4 regions of the Ensifer sp. ENS06 genome follow, and region 4 is predicted to be linked to each of the others. Evidence: predicted binding sites of a transcription regulator. Region 4 holds the regulator's gene; each other region holds the start of a gene.
The links. Region 4 encodes PhoB, which activates phosphate uptake and scavenging genes when phosphate is short. Its sites were predicted from a motif close to TGTCATNNANCTGTCAT; they were not measured.
Positions count from the first base shown of each region.

Region 1: IB279_RS05855 (PhoX family phosphatase) is a predicted target of PhoB. The motif match lies at 3,362-3,378, and genes of this name have one in related genera.
Region 2: IB279_RS09855 (LTA synthase family protein) is a predicted target of PhoB. The motif match lies at 2,822-2,838, and genes of this name have one in related genera.
Region 3: IB279_RS00280 (DUF47 domain-containing protein) is a predicted target of PhoB. The motif match lies at 2,889-2,905, and genes of this name have one in related genera.

Region 1 covers NZ_JACVBC010000001.1:1,177,817-1,185,216, reverse strand. Annotated here, with positions in the region: gene IB279_RS05865 (HD domain-containing protein) at 1-378, opposite strand, end outside; gene IB279_RS05860 (DUF2339 domain-containing protein) at 385-3,258, opposite strand; gene IB279_RS05855 (PhoX family phosphatase) at 3,454-5,466, shown strand; gene IB279_RS05850 (PaaI family thioesterase) at 5,706-6,215, opposite strand; gene recO (DNA repair protein RecO) at 6,232-6,978, opposite strand; gene IB279_RS05840 (L,D-transpeptidase) at 7,193-7,400, shown strand, end outside.
Region 2 covers NZ_JACVBC010000002.1:156,474-163,873, forward strand. Annotated here, with positions in the region: gene IB279_RS09840 (TolB family protein) at 1-558, opposite strand, end outside; gene IB279_RS09845 (hypothetical protein) at 583-918, opposite strand; gene IB279_RS09850 (NAD+ synthase) at 922-2,604, opposite strand; gene IB279_RS09855 (LTA synthase family protein) at 2,873-4,801, shown strand; gene IB279_RS09860 (DUF1003 domain-containing protein) at 4,917-5,465, shown strand; gene IB279_RS09865 (TadE/TadG family type IV pilus assembly protein) at 5,746-6,168, shown strand; gene IB279_RS09870 (TadG family pilus assembly protein) at 6,170-7,400, shown strand, end outside.
Region 3 covers NZ_JACVBC010000001.1:48,775-56,174, reverse strand. Annotated here, with positions in the region: gene IB279_RS00290 (serine hydrolase) at 1-1,167, shown strand, start outside; gene IB279_RS00285 (inorganic phosphate transporter) at 1,217-2,221, opposite strand; gene IB279_RS00280 (DUF47 domain-containing protein) at 2,221-2,865, opposite strand; gene recF (DNA replication/repair protein RecF) at 3,069-4,193, shown strand; gene IB279_RS00270 (molybdopterin-synthase adenylyltransferase MoeB) at 4,221-4,982, shown strand; gene IB279_RS00265 (GNAT family N-acetyltransferase) at 4,993-5,460, shown strand; gene IB279_RS00260 (D-glycerate dehydrogenase) at 5,509-6,513, opposite strand; gene IB279_RS00255 (SH3 domain-containing protein) at 6,696-7,247, shown strand; gene IB279_RS00250 (adenosine kinase) at 7,287-7,400, opposite strand, start outside.
Region 4 covers NZ_JACVBC010000001.1:468,938-476,337, forward strand. Annotated here, with positions in the region: gene pstB (phosphate ABC transporter ATP-binding protein PstB) at 1-109, shown strand, start outside; gene phoU (phosphate signaling complex protein PhoU) at 160-873, shown strand; gene phoB (phosphate regulon transcriptional regulator PhoB) at 1,076-1,759, shown strand; gene IB279_RS02345 (GcrA family cell cycle regulator) at 1,829-2,350, opposite strand; gene IB279_RS02350 (aspartate aminotransferase family protein) at 2,772-3,971, shown strand; gene argF (ornithine carbamoyltransferase) at 4,076-4,993, shown strand; gene IB279_RS02360 (Hsp33 family molecular chaperone) at 5,292-6,281, shown strand; gene apaG (Co2+/Mg2+ efflux protein ApaG) at 6,354-6,746, opposite strand; gene IB279_RS02370 (hypothetical protein) at 6,745-6,918, shown strand; gene IB279_RS02375 (O-succinylhomoserine sulfhydrylase) at 6,975-7,400, opposite strand, start outside.

The DNA.
Region 1 (7,400 bases), 710 kb from region 4:
CGCCTCCAGGGTTTCCGGCGGGATGTTCGCCGAGAAGCTGTGCGTCAGGATGGCGTGCGCCACCGCGGCAATCTCATCCGTGCCCCAACCGAGATCTTTCAGAATGCCCGTCGCCTTTTCGGCGGCCAGTCGTGATGCCTGCGTGCGCAGGGGCGAGTTCTTCTCGACCGAGACGCAGTCATGCAGCAGCACCGCGGCGGCGAGCAAACGCGCCTCACTGCCCTCCTCCGCCTGGATGCGGGCGGCATTCTTCCAGACACGGATCAGATGTGCGGCATCGTGCGAGCCGTCATCGGCGGCGAAGGCATGCGGCAGCAACGCCGCCGCAAGTTCCTCATGCGGCGCGAAGGCGGCCGCGAGTTTCGAAATCTCTGTCATGATGTCCTATTGCTGTTCGGCAGGCTTTGCCGGCGCCGTCGGTGCAGCGCCAACGCCGGACAAGATCTTCTGGTAGAAGAGCCCTATCCCGATCAATACCCCGCCAAGGCCGATGAAGGACAGAGCCCGCAGGAAACCTTCGAGGTTGGACATGTCGATCAGGAACACCTTCAGCACGGCAACAAAGACCAGAACGGCCGACGCGATGCGGATGCTCTTGGCATGGAAGCGCGAGCCGAGCACCAGCAGCAGCACGCCGAGCAGCAGCCAGACGACCGAATAGGTGTAGGTCTCGCCCTGCAGAAAGCCCTTCCAGTCCGCGATGTTTTCCCCCTGCCAGGCACGGCGAACCATGAGGCTTGCCCAGGCGAAAGCAAGCACCGCGCCGCTGACCGCAAGTGCCATGACATAGGGCAAGGGCCGCTTGTCGCGTGCATACCAGGCGAGCCCCGCATAGCCGAGCCCCGGTAACAGATAACCGATCAACAGCAGGTCGAAGAACGGGATACGCCCCAGCAGTTCGCCGCTGAAATAGGGGTTGAGGCCGAGGAGATGCGCCGAAAGCACCGACAGCATCGAGAGCACGCCGAGGCCCATGCCGCCGTAGCGGAAGACCGGGCTCGGTGATTTCATGTCGAGGCTCATGAAGATCGCCGAGGCGCCGATTGCCAGCAGCGTGTAGATCGACTGCTCGCCGAGGGTCGGCACCGCGCTGTCGAGCACGCCGCCGTTCATCGCATGGCGCACCAGGATCGCGAGCGTCAACAGCACGAAAAGGCTGGCAAGCGCCTGCAGCAGGTTGCGCACGCGCGTGCCTGGCCAGGATCTCAGGAAATAGGCGGAGCCTGCAAGCAGCACGGCGGGAATGCCGTAGCCCGGCAGCAGCGCATTGAAGACGGGCGTAGTGCCGAGATTGCCGGCACCGACGATCGTCGGCTCCCAGGCGATGCGCCCGAGTACGACGACGGCCGCTGCACCAGTCATCCACGGAAGAATCGGCCAGGTGCGGATCCGCGTGGCGAGCGCATAGGCCGTTCCAAGCACGGCGATCGCAAGCGTCGTGACCAGCCCATCCGTCCAGGCGTGGAGGGCAAGCACGAGAAAGGTGAAGGAGCCGGCCACCAGCAAGCCGGCCGCCGTATCGCGCGCCATCGCCTCGCTTTCGCGGCGGTAGAGCCAGTCCGCAAGCGCCAGCAGCGCCGCCCCGGCGACGAGTGAGAACAGGCCGTGCGGCAGGTCGAAGGAATAGTTGCCGGTCATCAGGAACGACATCGCGACGAGCGCGACCGGAACGACCGCGGCGATGCCCGCCCAGAGTGTCGAATATTGCGGATGGGCGACGAGCCGGCGCGACAGCACGAAACCGCCGAGTGCGACGAACAGCGCCGCAAGCAGCATTGCGGTGATCATCGCGGTGCGCCCGGGCAGGACGACTGCCGGAAGAGCGTCGGCCAGCGAGGGATCGAGATAGGCGAGCACGCCGCTCAGCGCCGTCAGGCTCCAGACGCCAGCAACAGCGCCGACCGCTGAAAGCACGGCGGGATAGACTGCCGTTGTCCGCCAGGCGCCCAACGCCGCCAGCGCCGCAACGACAACTGCAAACTCCGCCACCGGAAAGCGGACCGCATAGACTGCCGGGCTGATGAGGAGGAGCGCAAGCATGGTGACGACGATCGCGGCCGAAATGGAGATTGCCGCGTGCGGTGGAACGAACAGGCGTTCCCATGGCCCGACGACGGCCCGGGGTCGGGTTGTCGCTTCGGTCGGCTCCAGCATTTCGGACCCTTCAGTCGCATCACGCACTTCGCGCGCTTCTGCCACTGGCTCCCGTTCGATGGCGGCCGGCCAGATAAGTCCGATGCCGGCGATCATCACAAGCAGGACGAAAGCGACCGGCCGTGCTTCGAAGGGCGATGCCGCAGCGACATAGGCAAGGCCCCAGAGCCCTATGCCAACATTGGCAAGCGTCGGCACTACGGTCCATCGGCGCAGCCGCGATGCAAGCAGGGTCGCGAGCCAAACGATCGCGAGGAAGCCGAAAAGAACCCAGGGGCGCGGTTCGTTGCTCGAAACCAGCGCCGGCGTGATCAGCGAGGCAAGCAGGCCGAGGCCAGCGAGCGCCTGCCCATGCAGCAGCGACAGACCAACCGTGGCGAGCGAAATCGCCGCCAGGAGAACGAAGGCCGTGCCCGTGCCGATATAGTCGTAGATGCCATAGGCGGCATAGGCGACCCCGAAGAGGGTGACGGCACCGGCCGCCGTCAGGATGCCGGGGATCATGGCGTTCTGGAATTCGTTGGCGATCACGGGCACCGCGCGCCGACGGATGACCTCGCCCGCCGCCATCAGCAGGAGGCCGAACAAGGCAGCAAGCGTCAGGCGAACCGCCGGGCTCAACAGCCCGGCATCGATTGAATACTTGACCATGAAGACGCCGCCGAGCGCCAACGCGATGCCGCCAACCCAGACGGCCCAACGGGCGCCGAGGCGACTTTCCAGGCTTTCGGTCTGACGGGGTACGGTTGCGACCGGCTGCGGTGCTTCCGTGCTGGCAGCGATCGTCTCCTCGCCCTCGATTTTGGCCGCGGCTCCTTCCGCATCGCCGAAAATCCGCGCGCCCTCGCGCGCACTGGCCGAGAAGGCGGCATCGTCCAGCGTCTCTGGCTCCGGCGTCTCCGACATGGCCGACAACTCGTCCGCAGCCGCAAACGCCTCGGTCGCCGTTTCAGCCGGGGCGCCTCCCCCCGGAGCGGCCTTCAGCGCCACGACCTCCGCCTTGAGGGCGGCGAGTTCGGCACCAAGACGCTCGGTCGTCCTTCGGTTGCCGAGATAGGCGGACAGGGCCAGAATAAAGGCAGCTAAAGCAATAAGTTCGAACATACTTTCCCCTGGCAGTCGCAATCGCCGGCGCGCGCAACCATACAGACTTTTATGCAAGCGCCAAATCTATAGACGGCCGAGCGCTGTAATCTCTTCACGGAAATGTCGCAGAACTGTCATGGGGCAGCTGGTACAGGCGGATGAACACCGCTGCCTTGCGCGGTGGTTTCCATCGTTCAACCAGGAGACCCGATCATGGACAAGCATCTCGCCCAGACGGAAGAGACCGAATTCAAGACGCTGACGGAACGCAGGGAAGAGCTGGAAGACGTCGGCCACAACTGTTCCGCCAATCCGACAATGGGCGACATCATCCACCGCCGCTTCTCGCGCCGGTCGTTCATCGGCGGCTCGCTGGCAGTTGCCGCGATCTCGACCACCGTCAGCCCGCTCGCTCTCCTGACCGCCGAAGAGGCACGCGCCGAGGACGGTTCGCGCTTCGACTTTACCGAGATCGAAGCCGGCGTCGACGAAAAGCACCATGTCGCCGAAGGTTACGATGCCGACGTCCTGCTTCGCTGGGGCGACAAGATCTTCGCCGACAGCCCGGAGTTCGACCCGAAGAACCAGACGGCCGCTGCCCAGGAAAAGCTGTTCGGCTACAACAACGACTATGTTGGCTTCATCCCGCTCGACGGCAGCGCCGACCACGGCCTGCTCGTCGTCAACCACGAATACACCAATGCCGAACTGATGTTCCCGGCCTTCGCCAGCGTCGTGAAGGAAAAGGTGACGAAGGACGGCAAGGAAGTCGAGGAAGAGAAGGTCGTTCTCGGCGAATACAGCAAGGAGCTGGTCGACATCGAGATGGCCGCACATGGCGGCACGATCATCGAGATCCGCAAGGTCGACGGCAAGTGGCAGCCGGTTCTCGACGGCAAGAACAACCGTCGCATCACCGTCAACACCGAGATGCAGATCACCGGCCCGGCCGCCGGTCACGACCGCCTGAAGACGCCGTCCGACCCGACCGGCAAAAAGGTGTTCGGCACGCTCAACAACTGCGCCGGCGGCGTCACCGCCTGGGGCACCTACATGATGGCCGAAGAAAACTTCAACGGCTATTTTGGCGGCGAGATTGCCGAGGACCATCCGGAATACAAGCAGCTGAAGCGGCTGGGCGCACCGGGCGGCCAGTATGAATGGGCGTCCTTCTACGACCGTTTCGACGTCTCCAAAGAGCCGAACGAAGCCAATCGCTTCGGCTGGATCGTCGAGGTCGACGCGCTTGATCCGACGTCGGTGCCGAAGAAGCGCACAGCCCTCGGCCGTTTCAAGCACGAAGGCTGCGAATCGATCGTCAACAAGGACGGCCGCGTCGTGCTCTATTCCGGCGACGACGAGCGCTACGACTATGTCTACAAGTTCGTGACCAAGGGCACGTTCAACCCTGACGATCGCGCCGCCAACATGGACCTCTTCGACGAGGGCACACTCTATGTCGCCAAGTTCGACGAAGACGGCACCGTCACCTGGATGCCGCTGACGCACGGCGAAGGCCCGCTGACCGAAGCCAACGGCTTTGCCTCGCAGGCGGACGTGCTGATCAACACCCGTCTTGCCTCCGACGCGCTCGGTGCCACCAAGATGGACCGTCCGGAAGACGTTCAGCCGAACCCGAAGACGGGCAAGGTCTACGTGATGCTGACCAACAACACCAAGCGCAAGGCCGAAGAAGTCGACGCGGCCAACCCGCGCGCCAAGAACGCCTTCGGCCACATCGTCGAGATCACCGAGACCGACGGCGACTTCGCGTCGCTGAAGAGCCGCTGGGACGTTCTCTTGAAGTGCGGCGATCCGAGCGTTGCCGAGGTCGGCGCTTCGTTCTCGACTGCCACCACCAAGAACGGCTGGTTCGGCATGCCCGACAATTGCGCCATCGACACCGATGGCCGCCTCTGGGTATCGACCGACGGCAACAACGAAAAGGACACCGGCCGCACCGACGGCATCTGGGCGATCGACACGGACGGCGCCGCCCGTGGCACGTCGAAGCTCTTCTTCCGCGTGCCGGTCGGCGCCGAAATGTGCGGCCCCTGCTTCAACCCGACCTCAGACACATTCTTCCTCGCCGTCCAGCACCCAGGCGACGCCGGCCTTGCAACTTACGAGACGCCGGCCACCCGCTGGCCGGACTTCCAGGACGACATGCCGGTACGCCCGGCTGTCGTCGCCGTAACGAAGCAGGGCGGCGGTCGCATCGGCTGATCAGGACTGCGATTACAAAGAGGAACGCCGCGCCATTCTGCGCGGCGTTTCTTGCTTCCGACATTGCTTGAGCGACGCAATTCCGGGCAGACAACCGCTTCGCACTTTTCCTGGAATTGCTCAGCTTGAAGTGACGCAATTCCGGGCGGAAAACCGCTTCGCACTTTTCCTGGAATTGCTCAGCTTGAAGTGACGCAATTCCGGACGGAAAACCGCTTCGCACTTTTCCTGGAATTGCTTTAACGCCTGAGATTGTCGATCGGGAAGATGGCGCAGGTTTCGGTGCCGTGGGCGAGCAGCTTGCCGTTACGGTCGCGCAGCCAGGCTTCGGAGGTCGCGATGGTGCGGCCACGATGCACGATGCGCCCCTCGCAGAAGACCTCGCCCATATCGGGCAGCAGCGGCCGCACGAGGTTCACCTTGAACTCGACCGTCGTATAGGCCTCCCCAGGTTTGACGGTGGTGAAGACAGCGCAGCCGAGGGCCGAATCCATGATCGTTGCCGTCCATCCGCCATGCACTGTGCCAAGCGGATTGAGGTGTTCCTCGGTCGGCAGCCCCTTGAAGACCACCCGACCCTCCTCGACTTCGCTCAACCCGAACTTCAGCGTCTTCGACATCGGCGGCGCCGGCAGCTCGCCGCTCAAAAGATCCTGCATTGCCTTGAGACCGCCATCGCGGGCGACGCGGTCGAGCGACAGCACGCCGACGCCGGATACGGACATGCCGGGATAAAGCTCTTGGTACATCGATAACTCCTGGGAATCAGGCGGCTGAGGATTGCGCTTTCAGCGCCTTCAGCGCCGCATGGACGAAACCGTCGCGGGCGGAAGAAACGTCGAGGCCGCGCGGCTCATAGACATGGCGGTGGAGGAAGAAGGCGGTCAGGCGGAAGGCGGCGGCGAGGCTGTCGTGATCCGCAGCCCTTCGCGCTTCGGCCGAAAGGAAGTCCGGCAACGCCAACATGCGGTCGGCATAACGCTCTCCGGCCTCCCGGCAGACCGCCCTGCCCGATTTCGGCGAGACATAGACGAGTTCGGTACGAGCGCCGGTTGCAACGCATTCGGTGAGATCGAGCCCGAAGCCGAGGTCGTTGAGGACTGCGAGTTCGAAACGGACGAACAATTCGCCGGCGTCGGCGGGATCGGCGAGATGGTCGACGATGACGGCCAGCGCCTCATAGAGATGCGGATGCGGGTCGCGCTCGGGAAGCAGCCTAAGGAGAGCGCCGAGCGCCTGGATACCATAGACCGAGGTCGCCGTTTCCATCAGCCGGGCGGCCCGCAGCTCCACCGGTTCGATCCGGAATTCGCCCATGTGCTCGTCGAGCCGGGCGCGCCAGGTGACCTCCACCGAGTTGCCCGGCTGCAGCACCGGCTGCATCGTGCGCGAACGCCCCGAGCGCACCATGCCGAGATGCCGGCCGTGGGTAGCGCTCATGACCTCGACAATGGCCGAGCTTTCGCCGTGCCGCCGGATCCCGAGAATGATGGCCTGATCGCTCCATTGCATGGCTACGGCATACACCCGCGGTCGAAAGCGGATCAAGCTGTCTTGCGGAAGCAAAACGCCATTGCCGACTGTAGCCTTTCGGCCACACCTAATGGTTGCCTCATTTGCGACATGCTGTCGCCGCCCCGACGCCGTCTTTGACATTAGAACGGAAGGGCGGCAAAAGCCGTGTCTCCCGCCCGAAAATGACAATCAGCAGGATCAAAACTTTATTATGTGTGTGTCCCGGAACAGCGCCGGCCGCCTGGCGCAGCTCTTCGCCCTTCTTCTCGCCACCTCGACGCTCGCAAGCTGCGTCACCACGTCGGGGCCAGCCAAGCCGAAGGGACCGGATCCATACTACGTGGCGATGTACGGCCCGCTGCCGAACGAGAAATTCCCACTGGATGCCATCGACATCAGCAAGGTCGACAAGCGCTATC
Region 2 (7,400 bases), on a different contig from region 4:
GCCGTCCGGGCGGATCCGCCAGATCTGCATCTGGCCGGTACGGCTCGAGTTGAAATAGATCCATTCGCCGTCTGCCGACCAATCGGGCCCGTCGTTGCGGCCCTCCCCATGGGTGAGCCTTCGCTCCTCGCCGCCGTCGACGGAGATCGTATAGATGTCGAAGACCTGGTCGCGGATGCCGCAATAGGTCACCGTGTTCCCGTCGGGCGACCAGCCGTGCCAATAGGAAGGCAGGTTGCGGGTGACGAGCCGCGGCGTGCCGCCTTCGACCGGCAGCAGGTAGATCGCCGATTTCCCGAACTCGGTCTTGTCGCTGATCGCGATCGTGGTGCCATCCGGGGAGAGGCCGTGGTCGTTGTTGCAGAGCGTCGCAAAACCGGTATCGATCTCCACCGGTTCGGAACCATCAAGGCCAAGCCGATAGAGCCTGCCGTCACCGTTGATGATCAGATGTGAGCCGTCCCGCGACCAGTTCGGTGCCTCGACCAGCCGGTCCGTCTGCCAGACAACCCGCGTTTCACCTGTTGCGATGTCATGGATCTCGACGGAACTCCGCATGCTCTTCTCTCCCGGACGAGGCCGCTATTTCTTGTCTTCACCCGCCGGCAGGGTCGCCAGAACCTTGGAACAGACCGATTGCATCAGAACGGAATCGCGTCGGTCCCGCCAGGTGGTGACCAGACCCCAGGCCAGCAGGAGCAGGATGCAGATGAAGGCAACGCCGACGACGGTGAGGCTTCCGGTCGCAAGGCCATAGACCCCAAAGATCGCAGGCGTCGCGAAATAGCCGATCTGCGCCGAAAGCTGCCGGCCGGCGGAAACGTCGCTTGCCGACCACAGTCGCAGGAGCCGGATTTCCTCGTCCGTAAAATCTGGACGGCCCTGTCGGCCGTCCGTCTCTTCGGAGAGGATATCCATCGCCTAGCCCCGGTCGCGGAAGCGGTTGGTGATCGGGTAGCGGCGGTCGCGTCCGAAGTTCTTCTTGGTGATCTTGACGCCCGGCGCCGATTGCCGGCGCTTGTATTCGGCGATGTAGAGCAGATGCTCGACCCGGTGAACGGTCACCTCGTCATGGCCGCGGGCGACGATCTCGTCCGTCCCCATTTCCTTTTCCACCAGGCATTCGAGAATGTCGTCGAGCACCGGATAGGGCGGCAGCGAATCCTGGTCCGTCTGGTTGGGACGAAGCTCGGCCGAAGGCGCCTTGTCGATAATGTTCTGCGGAATGACGATGCCGGAAGGACCAAGCGCGCCCGGAGGAACCGTGGTATTGCGCCAGCTCGAGATGGCATAGACCTGCATCTTGTAGAGGTCCTTGATCGGGTTGAAGCCGCCGTTCATGTCGCCATAGAGCGTGGCATAGCCGACCGACATCTCCGACTTGTTGCCTGTCGTCACCACCATCGAGCCGAACTTGTTGGAGATCGCCATCAGGATCGTGCCGCGGGTGCGGCTCTGCAGGTTCTCCTCGGTGATGCCGGATTCCGTGCCTTCGAACGTATCGGAGAGTGCGCTGAGGAACCCTTCGACCGGCTCGGAGATCGGCACGATGTCGTAACGGCAGCCGAGGGCCTCGGCGCATTCCTTGGCGTCCTTCAGCGATTCCTGCGAGGTGTAGCGGTAGGGCAGCATGACCGTGCGCACCCGCTCCTCGCCGAGCGCATCGACGGCGAGCGCTGCGCAAATGGCGGAATCGATACCGCCGGAGAGGCCAAGCACGACATTCTTGAAGCCGTTCTTGTTCACATAGTCGCGGAAGCCGAGCATGCATGCGCGGTAATCCGCCTCCTCCCGCTCCGGCAGGCGCGACTTCAGGCCGTGCTCGCAATGCCAGCCGCTCTCGCCCTTCTTCCACTCCACGATCGAGATCGCCTCTTCGAACTGGCTCATCTGGAAGGCGAGCGACTTGTCGGTGTTGAAGGCGAAGCTGGCGCCGTCGAAGACCAGTTCGTCCTGGCCGCCGAGCTGGTTGGCATAGATCATCGGTAGGCCCGTCTCGATCACCTGCTTCAGCACGACCTGATGGCGCACGTCGACCTTGCCGCGATAATAGGGCGAACCATTCGGCGACAGCAGGATTTCAGCACCGCTTTCGGCCAGCGTCTCGCAGACGCCGAGATCGCCCCAGATGTCCTCGCAGATCGGAATGCCGATGCGCACACCGCGGAAATTGACCGGTCCCGGCATCTCGCCCGGATCGAAGACGCGCTTCTCGTCGAACTCGCCGTAGTTCGGCAGATCGACCTTGTCGCGAATCGCGATCACCTTGCCATCGTCGAGTACTGCCACGGCGTTATGTCGGCCGGTCTTCGACAGGCGCGGGAAGCCGATGATGACGCCCGGGCCGCCATCGGCCGTCTCGGCGGCCAGCTTTTCGACGGCCTGGAGGCAGGCCTTGAGAAAGGCCGGCTTCAGAACAAGGTCTTCCGGCGGATAGCCCGAAATGAACAGCTCCGTCAAAAGCAGGAGATCGGCGCCCTGTCGCGCCGCATCGGCGCGCGCCTCACGCGCCTTGGCCAGGTTTCCGGCGATGTCGCCCACGGTCGGATTGAGCTGGGCAACGGCGATACGAAGGAGCGAGGGGGCGTTTTTATGGGCGGTCATGAGCGGGCCTGTCGGTCTGTCCTGAACGATTGCATCTGACTTTCGCAATGTTCTTTAGCGCAATCTGCGGAAAAATACCCACAGCCAATCGCAGCCACGCGAAAAAAACCGAAAACTTCTGTTTTTCCCGGTCCTTATACTGGGCCGTTCGTGCGGCTTCACGCCACGAAAAGCCACCCTCCATTCCCGTTGAGAAACCATTCATCCCCTGTTCAAAATGACGGGCGTATGACAGTTACACGACGCATTTATGAAATTGGAGAATATGTTGGCCAGTATCGATTCCGCTGTCGCGCGAGGCTCACGTGTCTATGCCGACCGACCCGGCTTCGCCGCACGGCACGCCAAGACGCTCGCTTCCACGCGCAGCGCCCTGTTCTCCCTGTTCGTTGCAACTGCCCTTGTCTTCGCCGTTGAACTGATCGTCCGTCAGTCGCTGACCGACACCCTTTCCTATGTCCTCGACCCGACGCGCCCGGCGCTGACGACCATCGGCATATTCTTTCTCATTCTGCTCGCTGTCGACGGTATTTTCGGCCGCGAGCACAAGTCCGCCGTGGTGATCGCGCCGCTGGCACTTCTTCCGGCCGTCATCTGCCAGCAGAAGCAGGTGTTCCTGTCCGATCCGCTCTATCCGACCGACTTCCTGTTCGGCCGCCAGATCATGGAGCTGATGCCCGTGCTGGTGAAGGACCGTCCGTGGACGGCGGTCGGCATCGCCGTCGGCCTGGTTGCCACCGTCGTCGCCATCGCCCTCCTGTTGCGCTTTGCCTGGCGGACCTTCCCGAAGCTGACGACCCGCGAGCGTGTCGCCCGCCTGGCCTTCGCGCTGCCGCTGCTCGTCGCCTTCTGGAACATCATGGATTACAACCAGTTCTCCTGGATCCGTGATCGCCTGAAGGTCATCCCGATCATGTGGGACCAGACCGAGAACTATAAGCACAACGGCTTTGCGCTCGCCTTTGCGATCAACCTGCCGATGGCCAATGTCAGCGCGCCCGCCGGCTACATGGCCGACGCGATCGACCGCATTCCGGTGAAGCCGCTTCCCGCCGGCACCTCGCACCGCGGCAAGCCCGATGTCATCGTGCTGATGAGCGAATCCTTCTGGGATCCGACCCGCCTGCCGAACGTCAAGCTGTCGCCCGACCCGATGCCGACGATCCGCGAAATGCAGTCGGGCAACGTCTTCTCGCCGGAGTTCGGCGGCATGACCGCCAACGTCGAGTTCGAGGCGCTGACCGGCTTCTCCAACGCGTTCCTGCCTTACGGCAGCATCCCGTACCAGCAGTACATCCGCAATCCGATCCCGTCGCTTGCCACTTTCTTCCGTGGCGAAGGCTACGTCTCGCGCGCCATCCATCCGTTCCAGAGTTGGTTCTGGAACCGCACCGCCGTCTACAAGGCCTTCGGTTTCGACATGTTCAAGTCGGAAGAGAACATGCCACCGATGCAGAAGCGCGGCATCTTCGCCTCGGACGACTCGCTGACCAACGAGATCATCCGCCAGGCCGACGCGATGGACGACCCGTTCTTCTTCTTCGCCGTCACACTCCAGGGCCATGGCCCCTATGAGGCCAACCGCTACGCCAACAACACCATCAAGGTCGAAGGCGACCTGCCCGAGGCCGACCGCCAGGTGCTTGCCACCTACGCGCAGGGCATCAAGGAGGCTGACGACAGCCTGAAGAAGCTGATGGACTGGGCCAAAAACCGCGATCGCGAAACGGTTATCGTGCTTTTTGGCGACCATCTGCCGCCGCTTAACACCGTCTATACCAGCACCGGTTTCATGAAGGGTGTGACGGCGGAGCGCAAAGGTTCGAAGGAGCAGATGAAGGCGCAGCATGAAACGCCGCTCGTCGTCTGGTCGAACAAGACTGGCCCGAAGAAGAACGTCGGCACCATCAGCCCGGCCTTCCTCTCCTATCAGATCCTCAAGCAGTCCGGTTACGAGCACCCCTACTACACCGGCTTCCTCGGCAAGGTGTATGACCAGTACCGCGTTGTCGACCGCTACATGCTGATCCGCAAGAATGGCAAGGAAGTCGCCGAGTGGTCGCGCCAGCCGAAGGTGCCGGCACTCCTGCGTGACTACCGCTTCCTGCAGCACGACATGATGTTCGGCGACCGCTTCTCGACCGACCGGTTCTTCAAGTCACACGCTGATCTCTTCGCCAGCGTCGAAACCCACTGATCGAAGACCGGAGCGGCCAGCAACCGCTCCGGTCCTTGCGGCATTTTCGCGTACCGCCTGATTTCCTTGCGGCGCTGACGCGCTAGATTGTCTCCGGCCAACTCCGGAGATCGCCATGCCGCACTTCAATGACATATCGAAACAGCTTTTCGGCAAGCCGCTTAGCGAGCTCGGGGAGATCGAGCGCCGCATTCTTACCCATGCCCGGGACCGACGCACGCTCGCCACCGATTCACATGCCGCCTTCACGGCACGGCTCTCCTTCGGCGACAGGCTCGCAGACAACATCGCCCGCGTCGGCGGCTCCTGGAGCTTCATCATCGGCTTTTGCGGGTTTCTCGTCTTCTGGGTTTTGCTGAACACCATTCTGCTCGCCACCGGCGCCTTCGATCCCTACCCCTATATCTTCCTCAACCTGATGCTTTCGATGCTCGCCGCGCTGCAGGCGCCGGTCATCATGATGTCGCAGAACCGCCAGGCGGAGCGCGACCGCTTCGCTGCCTCGAAGGATTACGAAGTCAATCTCAAGTCGGAAGTCGAACTGATCGCGCTGCATCACAAGGTCGACGACGTGTTGCTGCGCGAGATCTCCGAATTGCGCGCGGACCTGGCGACGCTCAACCGGCAGCTCGAACGCTATCGCACGCCCCCAGGACAGGAGTGACCGGACCCGGGCCGAACCGGGACGATGCGCTGGCGATAGGCAAGCCTGCCCTCGCGCGGATCCGGCGCCCGGACGCGGGCGCGCAGCCGCCGCGACAGGCGAAAACTAGCTCATTTTCATAAATACTAATTCAACTGTGAATACACATTTTGCAACATTCGCGAAATTCATTGGGATTCAACAACTTATCGGAGTATGAAAAAATTAATATTTGAGGATCACGTTATGGGTGCAGGGACATTCGAGAAATACAGCAACGTGGGTACGCGGAGATGCTGCAATGTCCAACTTCAAGCGCCTGTTAGGCGGCCGGGACGGGGCCGCTGCGATCGAATTTGCAATAATAGCACCACTCTTCTTCATGTGCGTGCTGACCCTGATCGCCTATGGCGTCTATCTCAGTGCCGCCCATTCCATCCAGCAGATTGCTGCCGATGCCGCCCGCACAGCCATCGCCGGCCTCTCCCAAACCGAGCGTGAACGGCTCGCGACCGACTATATCCGTCGCACGACGATGGATCAGGCCTTCATCAAGTCGTCGCGCATGACCGTCACCGTCAGGGACGACGCCAACAACGCAAACCAGTTCACCGTCCGAATCAAATACGACGCCGGCGACCTGCCAATCTTCAACCTGTTCACATTCGCCATGCCGAGCGAACAGATCGAGCGCTTCGCAACCATCCGCATCGGAGGGGTCTGATATGCTGTGGAAACCCATGCGCTCCCTCGCCCGAGCCCGTAGCGGCAATATCGGTATCTCGGCCGCCCTGGCCATGCCGTTGGTGATCACGTCCATGGCCCTTGCGATCGACTACGGCTACCTAACCGTCCAGAAGCGTGAAATGCAGTCTTCGGTCGATCTCGCTGCGATCGCGGCAGCGGCCAACGTCTCCGCCGCCGAGAAGGCCGTGCTCAATCACTTCGCCAACAATGGCCTGAACTACGGCGTATCGACGCCGAACGGTTTGTTGACCATCGACGGCAAGACTCTGCCGCCCGGTGACATCAGCACCGCCAAGCTTGATGGCGTCGCGACCGTAACGCGCGGGCGCTACGTCCCCGATCCGTCGGTCGATGCCGGCCAGCGCTTTATCAAGGACGCCACGCCCACGGACGCCGTGCAGGTGATGCTCGAAAGGAAGGGTGACATCTTCCTCGCCTCGATCTTCAGCGCCCCGCCGGACCTCAGCGTCTACGGCACGGCGGCGAGCTCGAAGATCGCGGCCTTCTCCGTAGGCTCCCGTCTTGCAAGCCTCAATGATGGGCTGCTCAACTCCATCCTCGGGCAGATGCTCGGAACGACGATCTCGCTCAAGGTCATGGATTACCAGGCGCTCATCGACGCCGATATCGATATCCAGCCCTTCCTGAAGATCATTGCGACCAGGCTCAACCTGACGGCTGCCTCCTATGAAGACGTGCTCAAGGCAAACCTGACGATGCCGCAGCTGCTTGCCTCCATGCGGCTCGTCCAGGGCCTGTCCGGAACGGTCACGGCCGCACTCAAGAGCATCGAGCTTTCGACCTCGAACGACAAGCGCACCTTCACCTTGGCGCAAATCCTCAACCTCGATCCGAAGAAGAGCCTGCAGGTCGACGCCGGCTCCGATTGGGCGATGCGCGTAAGCGCGCTGCAGATCGTGTCGGCGGCTGCAGCCATCGCCAATGGCGAAAACCAGATCGCCCTCAATGCCGTGGCCGGCCTTCCGGGGATCGCATCTGCCAAGGTCAAGCTTGCGATCGGCGAGCCGCCCGTCGAAACACCAAGCCACCGCCTTGGCACGCCCGGCGCAGCAATACGCACCGCCCAGACCCGCCTTGCCGTCGAAGTCAACGTCGATGGCCTGGCCGCCCTTGCCGGCATTCGCATCCGCCTGCCGATCTATGTCGAACTCGCCTATGCGGAAGCCAAGCTCGCCGACATCAGGTGCT
Region 3 (7,400 bases), 420 kb from region 4:
GACGGGCAGACCGTGTTCGAGATCGGCTCGGTCACCAAGGTCTTTACCGCGCTGCTGCTGGCCGATGCGATGGAGAAAGGCACACTCAGCCTCGGCACACCCGTCGCCACGCTTCTTCCCGAGAGCGTGATCATGCCCGAGGACAAGCAGACGCCGATCACGCTCGGCGACCTCGCAACGCACATGTCCGGCCTGCCGCGATTGCCCAGCAATCTGGTGCCGGCCGACATGAGCAATCCCTATGCCGGCTACGACGCGGCGAAGCTCTATGCTTTCCTCTCCAGTCACAAGCCGCAGCGCCGCCCCGGCGTCGAGCATGAATACTCCAATCTCGGCGCCGGGCTTCTCGGCCACGCGATCGCCTTGAAGGCCGGGGTCTCCTATGAAGACCTCGTCGTCAGCCGTATCGCCGTTCCCCTCGGCATGAAGGACACGGCGATCACGCAGCAGCCCGACTGGGCCGAACGCCGCGCAACGGGCCACGATGCGGCCATGGAGCCGGTGAGCGAATGGGATCTCGACGCGCTGCAGGGTGCAGGCGCCCTGCGCTCGACCGTCGACGATCTCCTGCTTTTCCTTGAGGCGGCCATGGGAAAGACGGCATCGCCGCTCGCTCCCGCCTTCAGCACGCTGCTGTCGACCCGACAACCGCTCGGCAAGGGCGATCGCGACCAGCAGGCGCTCGGCTGGGTCGTCTCCGGCAAGGGCGACGAGCAGTTCATCTGGCACAATGGCGGAACCGGCGGCTATAGATCCTTCGTCGGCTACCGTCCGTCGACGGGTGTCGGCGTCGTCGCCCTGTCGAATGCGTCGACCGAGGTCGGCGTCGACGACATCGGCCGCCATCTGCTCAATCGCAACGCGCCGCTTGCGCCGCCGATCGTCAAGCGTACGGCCATAGTGATCGACCCGGCGCGCTATGATGCCTATGTCGGCACCTACAGGCTGGCGCCCGACTTCGAACTCACGATCTTTCGGGATGGCGATAGCCTGTTTGCCCAGGCGACCGGGCAGGACCGGCTCGAAATCCTTCCGGAGGCCGAGCACGGCTTCTTTACGAAGCTCATCGATGCCCAGATCAGCTTCACGCTCAAAGGCGACCGAGCCGAAAGCCTGACCTTGCACCAGGGTGGGCAGAGCAGCCCCGCGCCTCGGGTCTCGAAATGATGGGTGTCTCCCGCCTGCTTATGAAGGCGGGAGACGGTTTCCAGATCGATCAGAACAGCAGATCGATGGTGAAGTAGGCGAGCGCCGAAATCGCCGCTGCGGCCGGCATGGTGATGAACCAGGCAATGACGATATTGCCGGCAAGCCCCCAGCGCACGGCCGAAACGCGACGCGCGGCACCCACGCCGATGATCGCGCCGGTGATGGTGTGGGTGGTCGAGACCGGGATGCCGAGCCAGGTGGCGGCAAAAAGCGTGATCGCTCCGCCGGTCTCGGCGCAGAAGCCCTGCATCGGATTGAGCCTGGTAATCTTCGAGCCCATGGTGTGGACGATGCGCCAACCGCCGAACAGCGTGCCGAGCGCGATCGCCGCCTGGCAGGTGATCACCACCCAGAACGGCACATAGAACTCCGAGCCGAGATAGCCTTGCGAGTAGAGCAGCACCGCGATGATGCCCATGGTCTTCTGCGCGTCGTTGCCGCCATGGCCGAGCGAATAGAGCGAGGCCGAGACGAACTGCATGACGCGGAAGGTGCGGTCGACGGCAAAGGGCGTCTGGCGCACGAAGATCCAGGAAACGATCAGCACCAGCATGAGCGCCAGGAAAAAGCCGATCGCCGGCGACATGAAGATCGCGCCGACGGTCTTCAGGAGGCCGGTCCAGACGATCGAACTGAAACCGGTGCTCGCAAGACCGGCACCGACGAGGCCGCCGATCAGCGCGTGCGACGAACTCGACGGGATGCCGAAGAGCCAGGTGACGATGTTCCAGACGATTGCGCCGATCAGCGCCGAGAAGATCACCAGCGGCGTGACGATGCCGGGATCGATGATGCCCTTGCCCAGCGTCTCGGCCACGTGCAGGCCGAAGAACAGGAAGGCGATGAAGTTGAAAAAGGCCGCCCACATGACCGCGTACTGCGGTCTCAGCACCCGTGTCGAGACGATCGTCGCGATCGAGTTGGCGGCGTCGTGCAGACCGTTCAGGAAGTCGAAGAACAGCGCGATGCCGATCAGCCCGACGAGCAACGGAAAGGCGAGCGTCGCATCCATCAGACGTTCTCGATCACGATGCCGCTGATTTCATTGGCGACGTCCTCGAAGCGGTCGACGACCTTTTCGAGCTCGCCATAGATCTCGCTGCCGATGATGTAGGCCATCGGGTTGCTGGCGCCGTGGCGGCGGAACAGGTCCTTGAGGCCCTGTTCGTGCAGTTCGTCGGAGCGGCCCTCGATGCGGGTGACCTCTTCGGCGATCGCGATCAGGCGGTCGTGATTGGCGCCGATCCTATCGAGCAGCGGAATGGCCTCGGCGATCAGGTGCGCGGCCTTGACGACCGTGGTGCCCATTTCGCGCATGCCGGGATCGAAGCTCTTCTGTTCGTAAAGGCGGATCGTCTTGACAGTCTTGTGCATCATGTCGATGGCATCATCCATCGACTGGATCAGATCCTTGATGTCGCCGCGGTCGAAGGGCGTGATAAAGGACCGGCGCACGGCCAGCAGCACCTCGGCGGTGATGTGGTCCGCCTCATCCTCGAGCGCGACGATCCGGTCGCAGTGTCTTTCCAGATCGTCGCCGCCAGCGAGAACCTTGTCGAGCGCATCGGCAGCACCGACGACGGTGCGCGAATGTTTTGCGAAGAGGTCGAAGAAGCGATCCTCGCGGGGAAGAAGTTTGCGGAACCAGGCCAGCATCACACGTATATCCATCTGTGGATTGTCATGCGGCTGTCATATTTCACTAGGTCCTTTATGAAAAGCACCGAATCAAAGGGGTTTGTCGCCTTTCCCCTGTCGATATCGGCCTATCTTGCACGATATGGCGACGCGCCCCATTTCGCCTTGCCTTGGCAGGCGCTTTCGTCCTAGCTGCGCCCAACGTCGAATCCGGACTGCCGATGCCAAACAAGGTCTTTCTCAACCGCCTGAAGCTTACGGAGTTCCGCAACTATGCGGCCCTCTCGCTTGAGCTCGATCAGCGCCATGTGGTGCTGACGGGGGAGAACGGCGCCGGCAAGACCAACCTCATGGAAGCCGTCTCTTTCCTTTCGCCCGGCCGCGGCCTCAGGCGCGCAGCCTATGCGGACGTGACCCGGGTCGGTGCCGGCGACGGGTTCTCGGTCTTTGCGGAAGTCGAGGGCATGGAGGGAACCGTCGAGATCGGCACCGGGACTGCCGGCGTCACGGAAGGGCAATCCCGGCGGCTGCGGCTGAATGGAACACCGGCAGCGACCGTCGACGAACTGACCGATCACCTGCGCGTCCTCTGGCTGACGCCATCGATGGATGGGCTCTTTACCGGGCCTTCGGCCGACCGGCGGCGTTTCCTCGATCGTCTTGTGCTGTCGCTCGATCCGGAGCACGGCCGTCGCGCCAGCGAATTCGACCGGGCGATGCGCAGCCGCAACCGGCTGCTCGGTGAATTCCGCCCGGACCCTTCCTGGCTGACGGCGATCGAAAAGGAGATGGCCGGTCTCGGCGTCTCCATGGCGCTGGCGCGGCAGGAAATGCTCAGTCTGTTGACGGCGCTGGTCGAGCGCACTGTCGATGAAAGCGTCTTTCCCTCGGCGCGCCTGGCGTTGTCGGGCTTTCTCGACGACGAGGGCCATCGTCCGGCCTATGATCTGGAAGAACAATATCTGACGATGCTGCGTGATGGGCGTCCGCGCGACGCCGCGGCGGGGCGCACGCTCGACGGGCCGCACCGGAGCGACCTGCTCGTGCGTCACCGCGAGAAGGACATGGAGGCAGCACGCTGCTCGACCGGGGAGCAGAAGGCGCTGCTCGTCGGCCTGGTGCTGGCGCATGCGCGCCTCGTCGGCGACATGACCGGCCACGCGCCGATCCTGCTGCTCGACGAGATCGCCGCCCATCTCGACGTCAACCGGCGCGCCGCTCTGTTCGATCTCGTCGACGGCCTTGGCGGCCAGGCCTTCATGACCGGGACGGACCAAGCGATGTTCGAGGCGCTGGGCGAACGCGGCCGCTTTCTGACGGTTTCGCACGGCAGTGTTACGGGATAAGCAGAGGTCACCGAGGAGGATTTTGCCATGACCGGTGAGAACAAGCTCGACCAATCGGAGATCACCCGCTACGCCCGCCATATCGTACTGCCGGAGATCGGGGGTGCCGGGCAACAAAGGTTGAAGGCGGCCCGTGTGCTGGTGATCGGGGCCGGCGGGCTCGGCGCTCCAGTGCTCGTCTATCTTGCCGCCGCCGGCATCGGCCGGATCGGCATCGTCGACGACGATGCGGTCGCGCTTTCCAACCTGCAGCGGCAGATCATCCACCGCACTGAAGACATCGACCGCGCCAAGGTCGAGCGGGCCGCCGAGGCGATCACCGCCCTCAACCCGCATGTCGGCGTCGACGAACACAGGCTCAGGCTCAACCCCGACAATGCCGAGGCGCTTTTCCGGCAATATGACCTGGTGATCGACGGCTCGGACAATTTCGATACGCGCTATCTCGCCGCCGATACGGCGGCAGCGGTCGGCATTCCGCTGGTGACCGGCGCCGTCGGCCGCTTCGACGGATCGCTGACGGTGCTGATGCCCTACAGCGCCGGCGCCGATGGACGGCCGAACCCCTCCTATCGCGATCTCTTTCCCGAGCCGCCGCCGGCCGGTGTCGTGCCCTCCTGCGCGGAGGCCGGCATCGTCGGCGCGCTGACTGGCGTCATCGGCACCTTGCAGGCGATGGAGGCAATCAAGGTGATCGCCGGCTTCGGCGAACCGCTGGTCGGACGGCTGCTGATGTATGACGCGCTGACGGCACAGTTCAACACCATCCGCTATCGCCGCAGAGCATAGGCCGACCATGGTGCAGATCTTTCGCATCGACGAAGCATTCGACCGCTACGAGGAACTGCTGGCGCTGATCCTTGGCGCCTTCTCCTACATGGACGGGCGGATCGACCCGCCGTCGTCGGCGCATGCGTTGAACATCGCGTTGCTCCGGCAGAAGATCGCTGACGAGATCGCCTTCGGCGTCCGCGACGGCGAAAGGCTCGTCGGCTGCATCTTCTGCAAACCGGAGGACGATTGCCTCTATATCGGCAAGCTTGCCGTCGCGCCTGAGACGCAAGGAAAGGGTATCGGTCGGCTGCTGCTCGCCGAAGCGGAGGCGACGGCGCGTGCGCTGAAGCTGCCGGCGCTGAGGCTCCTCACCCGCATCGAACTCATCGACAATCACCGCGCCTTTGCCGCCTGGGGCTTCGTCCAGAGCGGCACGATGTGCCATCCCGGTTTTACCCGGCCGACGGCGATCGAGATGCGCAAGACACTTTAGCTTCCGGGCTTGAGCGAACCGGATGAACGGCCGCACGGCGTTTCGCGTTCAGTCGCGGCCCGGAAGCACGCGGTCCGGTGGTCGGTGGCCATCGAAGAAGGTGCGGATGTTGATCACCACCTTCTCGCCCATGTCGATGCGGCCCTCAAGCGTCGCCGAGCTCATATGCGGCAGAAGCACGACCTTGCCCTCACCGGCAAGCTTGATCAGCTTCGGATTGACGGCCGGCTCGTTCTCGAAGACGTCGAGGCCGGCGCCAGCGATCTTGCCTTCACGCAGCGACTTGATCAGCGCCGTCTCGTCGATGATGCCGCCGCGGGCGGTGTTGACGATGTAGCTGTCCGGTCGCATCAGCGCCAATCGCCGTGCCGAGAGCAGGTGGTAGGTCGCCGGCGTCGACGGGCAGTTGACCGAGACGATATCGACGCGGGCAAGCATCTGGTCGAGGCTGTCCCAATAGGTCGCCTCCAGCATCTCTTCGGTTTCCGCCTTCACCCGGTGGCGGTTGTGGTAGTGGATCGAAAGGCCGAAGGCCTTGGCGCGGCGGGCGACAGCGGTGCCGATCCGGCCCATGCCGACGATGCCGATGCGCTTGCCGGCAATGCGCCGGCCGAGCATCCAGGTCGGCGACCAGCCAGCCCATTCGCCCTTGCGATCGGTCAGGATCTGCGCACCTTCGGCAAGCCGGCGCGGCACGGCGAGGATCAGCGCCATCGCCATGTCCGCGGTGTCTTCGGTCAACACGTTCGGCGTGTTGGTCACGGTGATACCCTTGCGGGCCGCAGCATCGACATCGATGTTGTCGACGCCGTTGGAAAAGCTTGCGATCAGCTTCAGCTGCGGGCCGGCCTGCTCGATCAGCGCCGCATCGATGCGATCGGTCACCGTCGGCACCAGCACGTCGGCGCGTTTCACCGCGGCAACGAGTTCCGGCTGGCTGCGCGGCGTGTCGTCGATGTTCAGCTCCGCATCGAAGAGCTCGCGCATGCGCGTCTCGACGATGTCAGGCAATTTGCGGGTGATGTAGACCGTGGGCTTCTTCTTGCTTGTCATTGCTGCGACGGGCCTTGTTGACGGGTCCTTAACCAAGTTGGGCGATACTTTCTCCCTGTAGCCGCAATTTCTACCAGACCCCACCGGGAAGACAAACAAAACTCGCGTCGTCGTCCCCGCGATTTCCGCCCGACCCATGGGCCTCAAGTGAACTGCGCCTGCAAAAGCTAGTGCCACGGAAAATGGGCTTCGTCATGCGTCACGTCATTTCCAGATTCTCGCTCTCGTTGATCGCCGCCTGCCTTGGCGCCGCGATCATGACGTCAGCGGCTTACGCTCAGGCCGCCAAGGGCGCCAGCGGGCTGCCGCTGCCGCGCTTCGTCAGCCTGAAGTCCAAGAGCGTCAATCTGCGGATCGGCCCGAGCGTCGATTACGCGGTCGCCTTCCGCTACATGAAGCCGGGCGTGCCGGTCGAGATCATTCAGGAATACGACAACTGGCGCCGCATCCGCGACGCCGACGGCACCGAAGGCTGGGTGAACCAGGCGCTGCTTTCCGGCGACCGCACAGCCGTTGCAGCCCCCTGGATGCGCGGCAAGGGCGAAGGCGTCTTCGTCAACATGCGCCGCGACGCGCAGGGCAATTCCCCGATCGTCGCCCGCATGGAGCCCGGCGTCATCGTGAAAGTCGGCGAGTGCAATGGCGACTGGTGCCATGCCGAAGCGCAAGGCGTCGAAGGCTGGATCGCCCAAGGCGAAATCTGGGGCGCCTATCCGGGCGAGGCCTTCAAGTAAGGCCGCGCCCGTCTTTAACCAAAAATCAATTCGGTCGGATCAGGCGAGACCAGCCTGTTTGGCGGCCGTTTCCAGCGAGACCATCGGCCGCGGCCCGATCTGGCCGATGACGATGCCGGCCGCGAGATTGCCGAGCTTGCTGCAGTCTTCGAG
Region 4 (7,400 bases):
CGCCATGTTCCACCTCGGCAATCTCGTCGAGGAGAACGACACCGACAAGATGTTCACCAATCCGGATGACCAGCGCACCCAGGATTACATCATGGGCCGCTTCGGCTGAGGCCGCATAAGGCTGCAACAGTAACTGCAAAGCGCCCGTAAGGATCGACGATCATGTCCATGCATATCATGTCCGCCTATGACGAAGAACTGAAGTACCTGACGCGCCGCATCTCGGAGATGGGCGGCCTCGCCGAACAGATGGTCGCCGAGTCCGTTCGCGCGCTGGTCAACTCCGACCTGGCTCTCGCACAGAAGGTGATCTCGGACGACACCGTCCTCGACGACGCCGAGCGCCAGATCGGTGAGAAGGCGATCGTCACGATCGCCAAGCGTCAGCCGGTCGCCGCCGACCTGCGTGAGATCATGGGGTCGATCCGCATCGCCTCCGATCTGGAACGCGTCGGCGACCTCGGCAAGAACACCGCCAAGCGCGTGATCGCGGTCGCCGGCTCCGGCATTCCGCGCAAGCTCGCCCGTGGCCTCGAGCATCTGGCAGAGCTCGCTCTCGTCCAGCTCAAGGAAGTGCTCGACGTCTACGCCTCGCGCTCGCCGGAAAAGGCCAACAGCATCCGCGAGCGTGACGAGGAGATCGACGCGATCTACACCTCGCTGTTCCGCGAGCTCTTGACCTACATGATGGAAGATCCGCGCAACATCACGCCCTGCACGCATCTTCTGTTCTGCGCCAAGAACATCGAGCGCATCGGCGACCACGCGACCAATATCGCTGAGACGATCTATTACATGGCGACGGGTGCTCAGCCGGAAGGCGAGCGTCCGAAGGATGACACCACGTCGACGCTGGGCTCGGTCAACGACTGAGCGCCAAGCGCGCCGTAAGCATGCATGCCCTTTGAAATCTGATCCGGTCGCGGCTTCGGTCGCGGCCCCGAATTCCTGTATCTGAAGCATGCGGTTTTCGCCCCGCCTTTGAAAACGGCGGATGTGCTCCAGATTTAGAGTGTCTGAGCGCCGGCCGGGCCGATGAGCCCAAAGGCCGCCCGCGGTAAGGAGACGTTACCTGATGTTGCCAAAAATCGCCGTAGTCGAAGACGAAGAGGCGCTGAGCGTTCTGCTGCGTTACAATCTGGAAGCCGAGGGCTTCGACGTCGATACGATCCTGCGGGGCGACGAGGCGGAGATCCGGCTTCAGGAGCGGCTGCCCGACCTGCTTATCCTCGACTGGATGCTGCCCGGTGTTTCCGGCATTGAACTTTGCCGTCGGCTGCGCCAGCGTCCGGAGACCGAACGTCTGCCGATCATCATGCTGACGGCGCGCGGCGAGGAAAGCGAGCGCGTCCGGGGTCTGGCGACGGGTGCCGACGACTACGTGGTCAAGCCCTTCTCGACGCCGGAGCTGATGGCGCGCGTCAAGGCGATGCTGCGCCGGGCAAAGCCCGAGGTGCTCTCGACGCTGCTTCGCTGCGGCGACATCGAACTCGACCGCGAGACCCACCGCGTTCATCGCCGCAGCCGCGAAGTGCGCCTCGGCCCGACCGAGTTCCGTCTTCTGGAGTTCCTCATGTCCTCGCCGGGCCGCGTCTTCTCTCGCTCGCAGCTTCTGGATGGCGTCTGGGGGCATGACATCTATGTCGACGAGCGAACCGTCGACGTGCATGTCGGTCGTCTGCGCAAGGCTCTGAACTTCTCGAACATGCCCGACGTGATCCGCACCGTTCGCGGCGCCGGCTATTCGCTCGAAAGCTGAGCGGTCTGAAAGTCGCCAACAAAAAAAGGGGCCGATCGGCCCCTTCCTTTATCAATGCGGTCCAGCTTCTTAGCGAGCCCTGCGGCGCTCCCCCGACGGCTGGTAGGCCAGCCGAGCATGGAAGGTGCAGTAAGGCGAGGCTTCCGGGGAATCGTTGCCGCAGAAGTGAAACTCTTCCTTCAGCGGGTCGCCGATCGGCCACTTGCAGGTGCGCTCGGTGAGCTGGGTCAGCTCGAGGCGGCGCGACATCGGCACGACAACGTCGGTGCGGGTGCTGAAATCCTGCTCGGCAACGAGATCGACTTCGATTTCTTCCTTGAGAACGACAGCGCCGGCCGCGCGTGCAACCGGGCGGGTCGAAACGCGCGAAGCGTAGTTCGGTGCGCGCGGTGCCGAAGTCGGGCGCTTCGGACGGGCTGCCGTCGTGGTGCTGCCGCCGGCCTTGGCGCGACCTGGCAGGCTCAGGCGGTGAACCTTGCCGATGACAGCGTTACGGCTGACGCCGCCGAGCTGCGCCGCGATCTGGCTTGCGCTCAGGCCCTCGGACCAAAGCTTCTTCAGTTTCTCCACCCGCTCGTCAGTCCAGTTCATTTCTGCACTCTCCGTTCTCAGCGTTGGGGATGGCAGAATCCCTCACCGCACCCCGGCTAAACCCCGGGGTTGCAAACGCGATAACTCTTTTGGTGACTAGGTCCGCCGCATGCGTCTAGTAATTGAATGTTAACGTACTGACCGCTGGACTCTGTGGCAAGAGTCCCAGGAATCAGGCCGAATCGATTTCGTAGTTTTCCCCAACTTGCTCGGCCAGCGTTGCATTTTTGCAAGCCCTCCCGGACGATTTTTCTGCTGCCAGGAATCGACCCTTCATGTTGCGCTGCAAGGCTTGGTTTTGTTGACATTGCAGCGCGAAATGGGAATAGTGCCTGCGCCGCCGAAAGGCGGCATTTTTGATTTTTATCGGCCCGCGTGAGGCGCGGGATCGATGTCGATCTGGAGTGAAGGAGAGCCTCGCATGACTGCAACCACGCCGCTTTACGATACCTACATGCGCGCGCCGTTGCGTTTCGAGCGAGGAGAGGGCGCCTGGCTGATCGCTGAAGACGGTACGCGTTATCTCGATTTCGGTGCCGGCGTTGCCGTGAACTCGCTCGGCCACGCGCACCCGCACCTGGTCGAAGCGCTGAAGGCGCAGGCCGACAAGGTCTGGCACCTGTCCAACCTTTATGAAATTGCGGGCCAGGAAAGCCTCGGCCGCCGGCTGACGGCGGTGACCTTTGCCGACAAGGTCTTCTTCACCAATTCGGGCGCGGAAGCGCTGGAATGCGCCATCAAGACGGCACGGCGTTACCACTTCTCCAAGGGCCACCCGGAGAAGTTCCACGTCATCACCTTCGAAGGCGCCTTCCACGGCCGCACGATCGCGACGATCGCCGCCGGTGGTCAGCAGAAATACATCGAAGGTTTCGGGCCGAAGGCGCCGGGCTTCTACCAGGTTCCGTTCGGCGACATCGCCGCGGTCAAGAATGCGATCACCGAGGAAACCGCAGCGATCCTGATCGAGCCGATCCAGGGCGAGGGCGGCATCCGTCCGGCGACCAAGGAATTCATGCAGGAACTGCGCGCGCTCTGCGACGAGTTCGGCCTGCTCTTGATCCTCGACGAGGTCCAGACCGGCGTCGGCCGTACCGGCAAGCTGTTTGCCTATGAATGGGCGGATATCCGCCCGGATATCATGGCGGTCGCCAAGGGTATCGGCGGTGGCTTCCCGTTCGGCGCCTGCCTCGCGACTGAGGAAGCCGCATCTGGTATGGTGGCGGGCACGCATGGCTCCACATATGGCGGCAACCCGCTGGCCATGGCCGTCGGCAACGCCGTGCTCGACGTCGTTCTGGCCGACGGATTCCTGACGCATGTGCGCGATGTCGCGCTGGTCTTCCGCCAGGGCCTTGCGTCGCTCAAGGACCGTTTCCCTGATGTCATCGAGGACATCCGCGGCGACGGTTTGATGCTGGGCATCAAGGTGAAGGGCCCTTCGGCCGATCTGCTGAAGGAAATCCGCGCCGAAAAGCTCCTGGCCGTGCCGGCGGGCGAAAATGTCCTGCGTCTTCTGCCGCCGCTGACCGTGACGGCGGAAGAGGCGCGCGAGGGGCTCGCACGTATCGAACGCGCCGCCGAGGCGGTTCGCAAGGCAAGCGGCAACGCCGCGGCCTGAAGGTAGCGACCCAGGGCCGACTAAGGCGTTAGAATGACCTCCGTGCGGGCACGTCGATAGCGTGCCGCACCGGGGACCGATTTTTCAGACAGGAACCGAGTACGATGGCAGGCACCAGACATTTTCTCGATCTTTCGGCCATGACGGCCGCCGACCTCCGGACGATCATCGACGATGCGCGCGTCCGAAAGGCGGCGACCAAGGCCGGAACTGCCGAGAAGCCGCTCGCCGGCAAGATGCTGGCGATGATCTTCGAAAAGCCCTCCACCCGCACCCGCGTTTCCTTCGATGTCGGCATGCGCCAGCTCGGCGGCGAAACCCTGTTTCTGTCGGGCACCGAAATGCAGCTCGGCCGCGCCGAGACGATCGGCGACACGGCCAAGGTGCTCTCGCGTTACGTCGACGCCATCATGATCCGCACCACCGACCATCGCCGCCTTCTGGAACTGGCCGAGCATGCGACGGTCCCCGTCATCAACGGCCTGACCGACGATACGCACCCCTGCCAGATCATGGCCGATATCCTGACCTTCGAGGAGCATCGCGGTCCGGTAAAGGGCAAGACGATTGCCTGGACCGGCGACGGCAATAACGTGCTGCATTCGCTGATCGAAGGTTCTGCCCGCTTCGGATACCGCATGAACATGGCCGTGCCGCTCGGTTCCGAGCCGCAGGACAAGTTCCTGAACTGGGCGCGCAACAATGGCGGCGAGGTCCTTTTGTGTCATGACGCCGAACAGGCCGTCGCCGACGCCAATTGCGTCGTGACCGACACCTGGATCTCGATGAACCAGGAACATCGCGCCCGCGGGCACAACGTCTTCCAGCCCTACCAGGTCAATGAAGCGCTGATGAAGCGTGCGGCCTCCGATGCGCTGTTCATGCACTGCTTGCCGGCGCACCGCGGCGAAGAGGTCACCGACGAGGTGATCGACGGCCCGCAGTCGGTGGTCTTCGACGAGGCGGAAAACCGGCTGCACGCACAGAAGTCGGTCATTGCCTGGTGCATGGGGCTCGTCTGAGCCGGCTGCCCGGTCGCGCGCGACGGCGAAGAGGCTTCAGTGCGCTCCGCCGAGCGTGCGCCATATAGGGGCGTGTTCACCGCACTTGACATTGTCCACGTGCGACACGATTTAGGCGGCATACGGGCGCTCCTGAAAGTAGTGAGCGCGCAACCGTCGAGGTGGTGCGTTGCTATGGCCGCGGCACATACCTGGTGGACAATCCGTTTATCGCGGGATCAACTGAGACAGCGAGCACGTTGCGCGGGGATAGCAATATCTCTGGTGCAGCTTGGTGGCTGAAGGCAAGGAGCAAGACATGACTGACATGACGCCAGGGCTTGGTGAGTTCGACTTTGCCGGTGACGATCACGTCGTGCCTTTCCAGGTGGAAGGCCTCGACGTGCGCGGCCGCGCCGTGCAGCTCGGCCCCATGCTGGACGCAATCCTCGAGCGCCACAACTATCCGCTTCCGGTCGCGCGTCTGGTTGCTGAAACCGTTGTACTCACCGTGTTGCTCGGGACCTCGCTGAAGTTTGAAGGCAAGCTGATCGTCCAGACTCAGGGCGATGGCCCTGTCGATCTGGTGGTCGCTGATTTCTCGACGCCGGATCGCGTGCGCGCCTATGCCCGCTACGATCAGGAAGCGCTTGCCGCTGCCGAAAAGGACGGCCGGACCCTTTCGCACGAGCTGCTCGGAAAGGGCGTGCTCGCCTTCACCATCGACCAGGGCGCTCATACCCAGCGTTACCAGGGGATCGTTGCGCTCGACGGAGCGACGCTGGAAGAAATCGCCGGCGTCTATTTCCGACAGTCGGAGCAGATCCCGACCAAGGTGCGCCTTGGCGTGGCCGAGCTTCTCGATCGCGACGAAAACGGCAAGCCGCGCCATCGCTGGCGCGCCGGCGGCATGGTCGCCCAGTTCCTGCCGGAAGCGCCGGAACGCATGCGCCAGCCCGACCTTTCCGGCGGTGATGGTGATGATGGTGAAAGCGCGTTCGGTGACGACGATCTCTGGGCCGAAGCCAAGGTGATGGTCGAAACGATCGACATGGACGAGTTGACCGATCCGATGGTCGGAACCGAGCGGCTGCTCTATCGCCTGTTCCACGAGCGCGGCGTCCGCGTCTACGAACCGCAGGCGGTCTACGACCGCTGCAGCTGCTCGCGCGAGAAGCTTCAGTCGGTGTTGTCCAACCTGAGCACGGACGACCTCGAAAGCACCATCGACGATGGCGAAGTCAAGGTGACCTGCGAGTTCTGCTCGACGACCTATCGCTTCGAAGCAAGCGAGGTGCGCCCGCAGTAGCGGGCGCCTCCGGCCGACTGGCCGCGATTTAGAGCGACGCTAGTCCGAAGGACGCGCTGTTCCGGATTGGCATCAGTTCAGGGTGCGCACGAGCCCGGGTGAATCGAGCGAGAAGGCGGGGATGGCAACGTTGAAGGTTTCTCCGCCTTCCGATTCCATGCTGTAGTGGCCGAACATGACGCCTGAGGGCGTATCCAGAGGGCATCCGGACGAATACTCATAGGTATCGCCGGGATTGAGCAGCGGCTGCTCGCCGATGACGCCCGGACCGCTGACCTCGTCGACTTGCCCGTTCTCATCGGTAATGTGCCAGTAGCGCGTCATCAACCGCACCGACGCGTCCGAGTGGTTTGAGATGACGATGCGATAGCCCCAGACATAGCGGCCGTCATCGGGATCCGACTGCTCTTCGAGATAGTACGGCTCCACCGTAACTTCTATGTCGCGGGTCAAAGCGCGATACATGGGCATCACCTTGCTTCAGGTCTTTCAGGGTATTCTACAGCAAGATGGTTTCGTCAAGAATAACGGCAAGATTGTGCGATCCCATGATGGGACGGATGGCCGTGCTGACGCGATCGAGCGGGTGAAACGTGCCTGGCGCCTTGGCGCCCCGCCGCCGGAAACCATCTCGTGACGGCCGGCAAGGGGCGTCGGCCGCCGTTGATCACGGCGGCCGTGTCTTCGTAAAAATCAGGCCTTCACGGCCTTCAGCGCGCGGGCGAAATCTTCCACCACATCGTCGCTGTCCTCGATGCCGGCCGAGAAGCGCACGGTTCCGGCGGAAATGCCGAGCTCTTCGCGGGCCTCGTCGGTCAGGTTCTTGTGCGTGGTCGTTCCCGGATGGGTGATCAGGCTCTTGCTGTCGCCGAGGTTGTTGGAGATGCGCACGATCTCCAGCGCGTTCTGCAGCGCGAAGGCAGCGTCCTTGCCGCCCTTCAGTTCGAAGGCGACGAGCGTCGATCCGCCGGTCATCTGCTTGGCGATGATGTCGGCCTGCGGATGATCCTTGCGGCCAGGATAGATGACCTTGGCGACCTGCGGCTGTTCTGCCAGGAAGTCGGCCACGCGGCGGGCCGTTTCCGTCTGCTGACGCACGCGCAACGGCAGCGTCTCTAT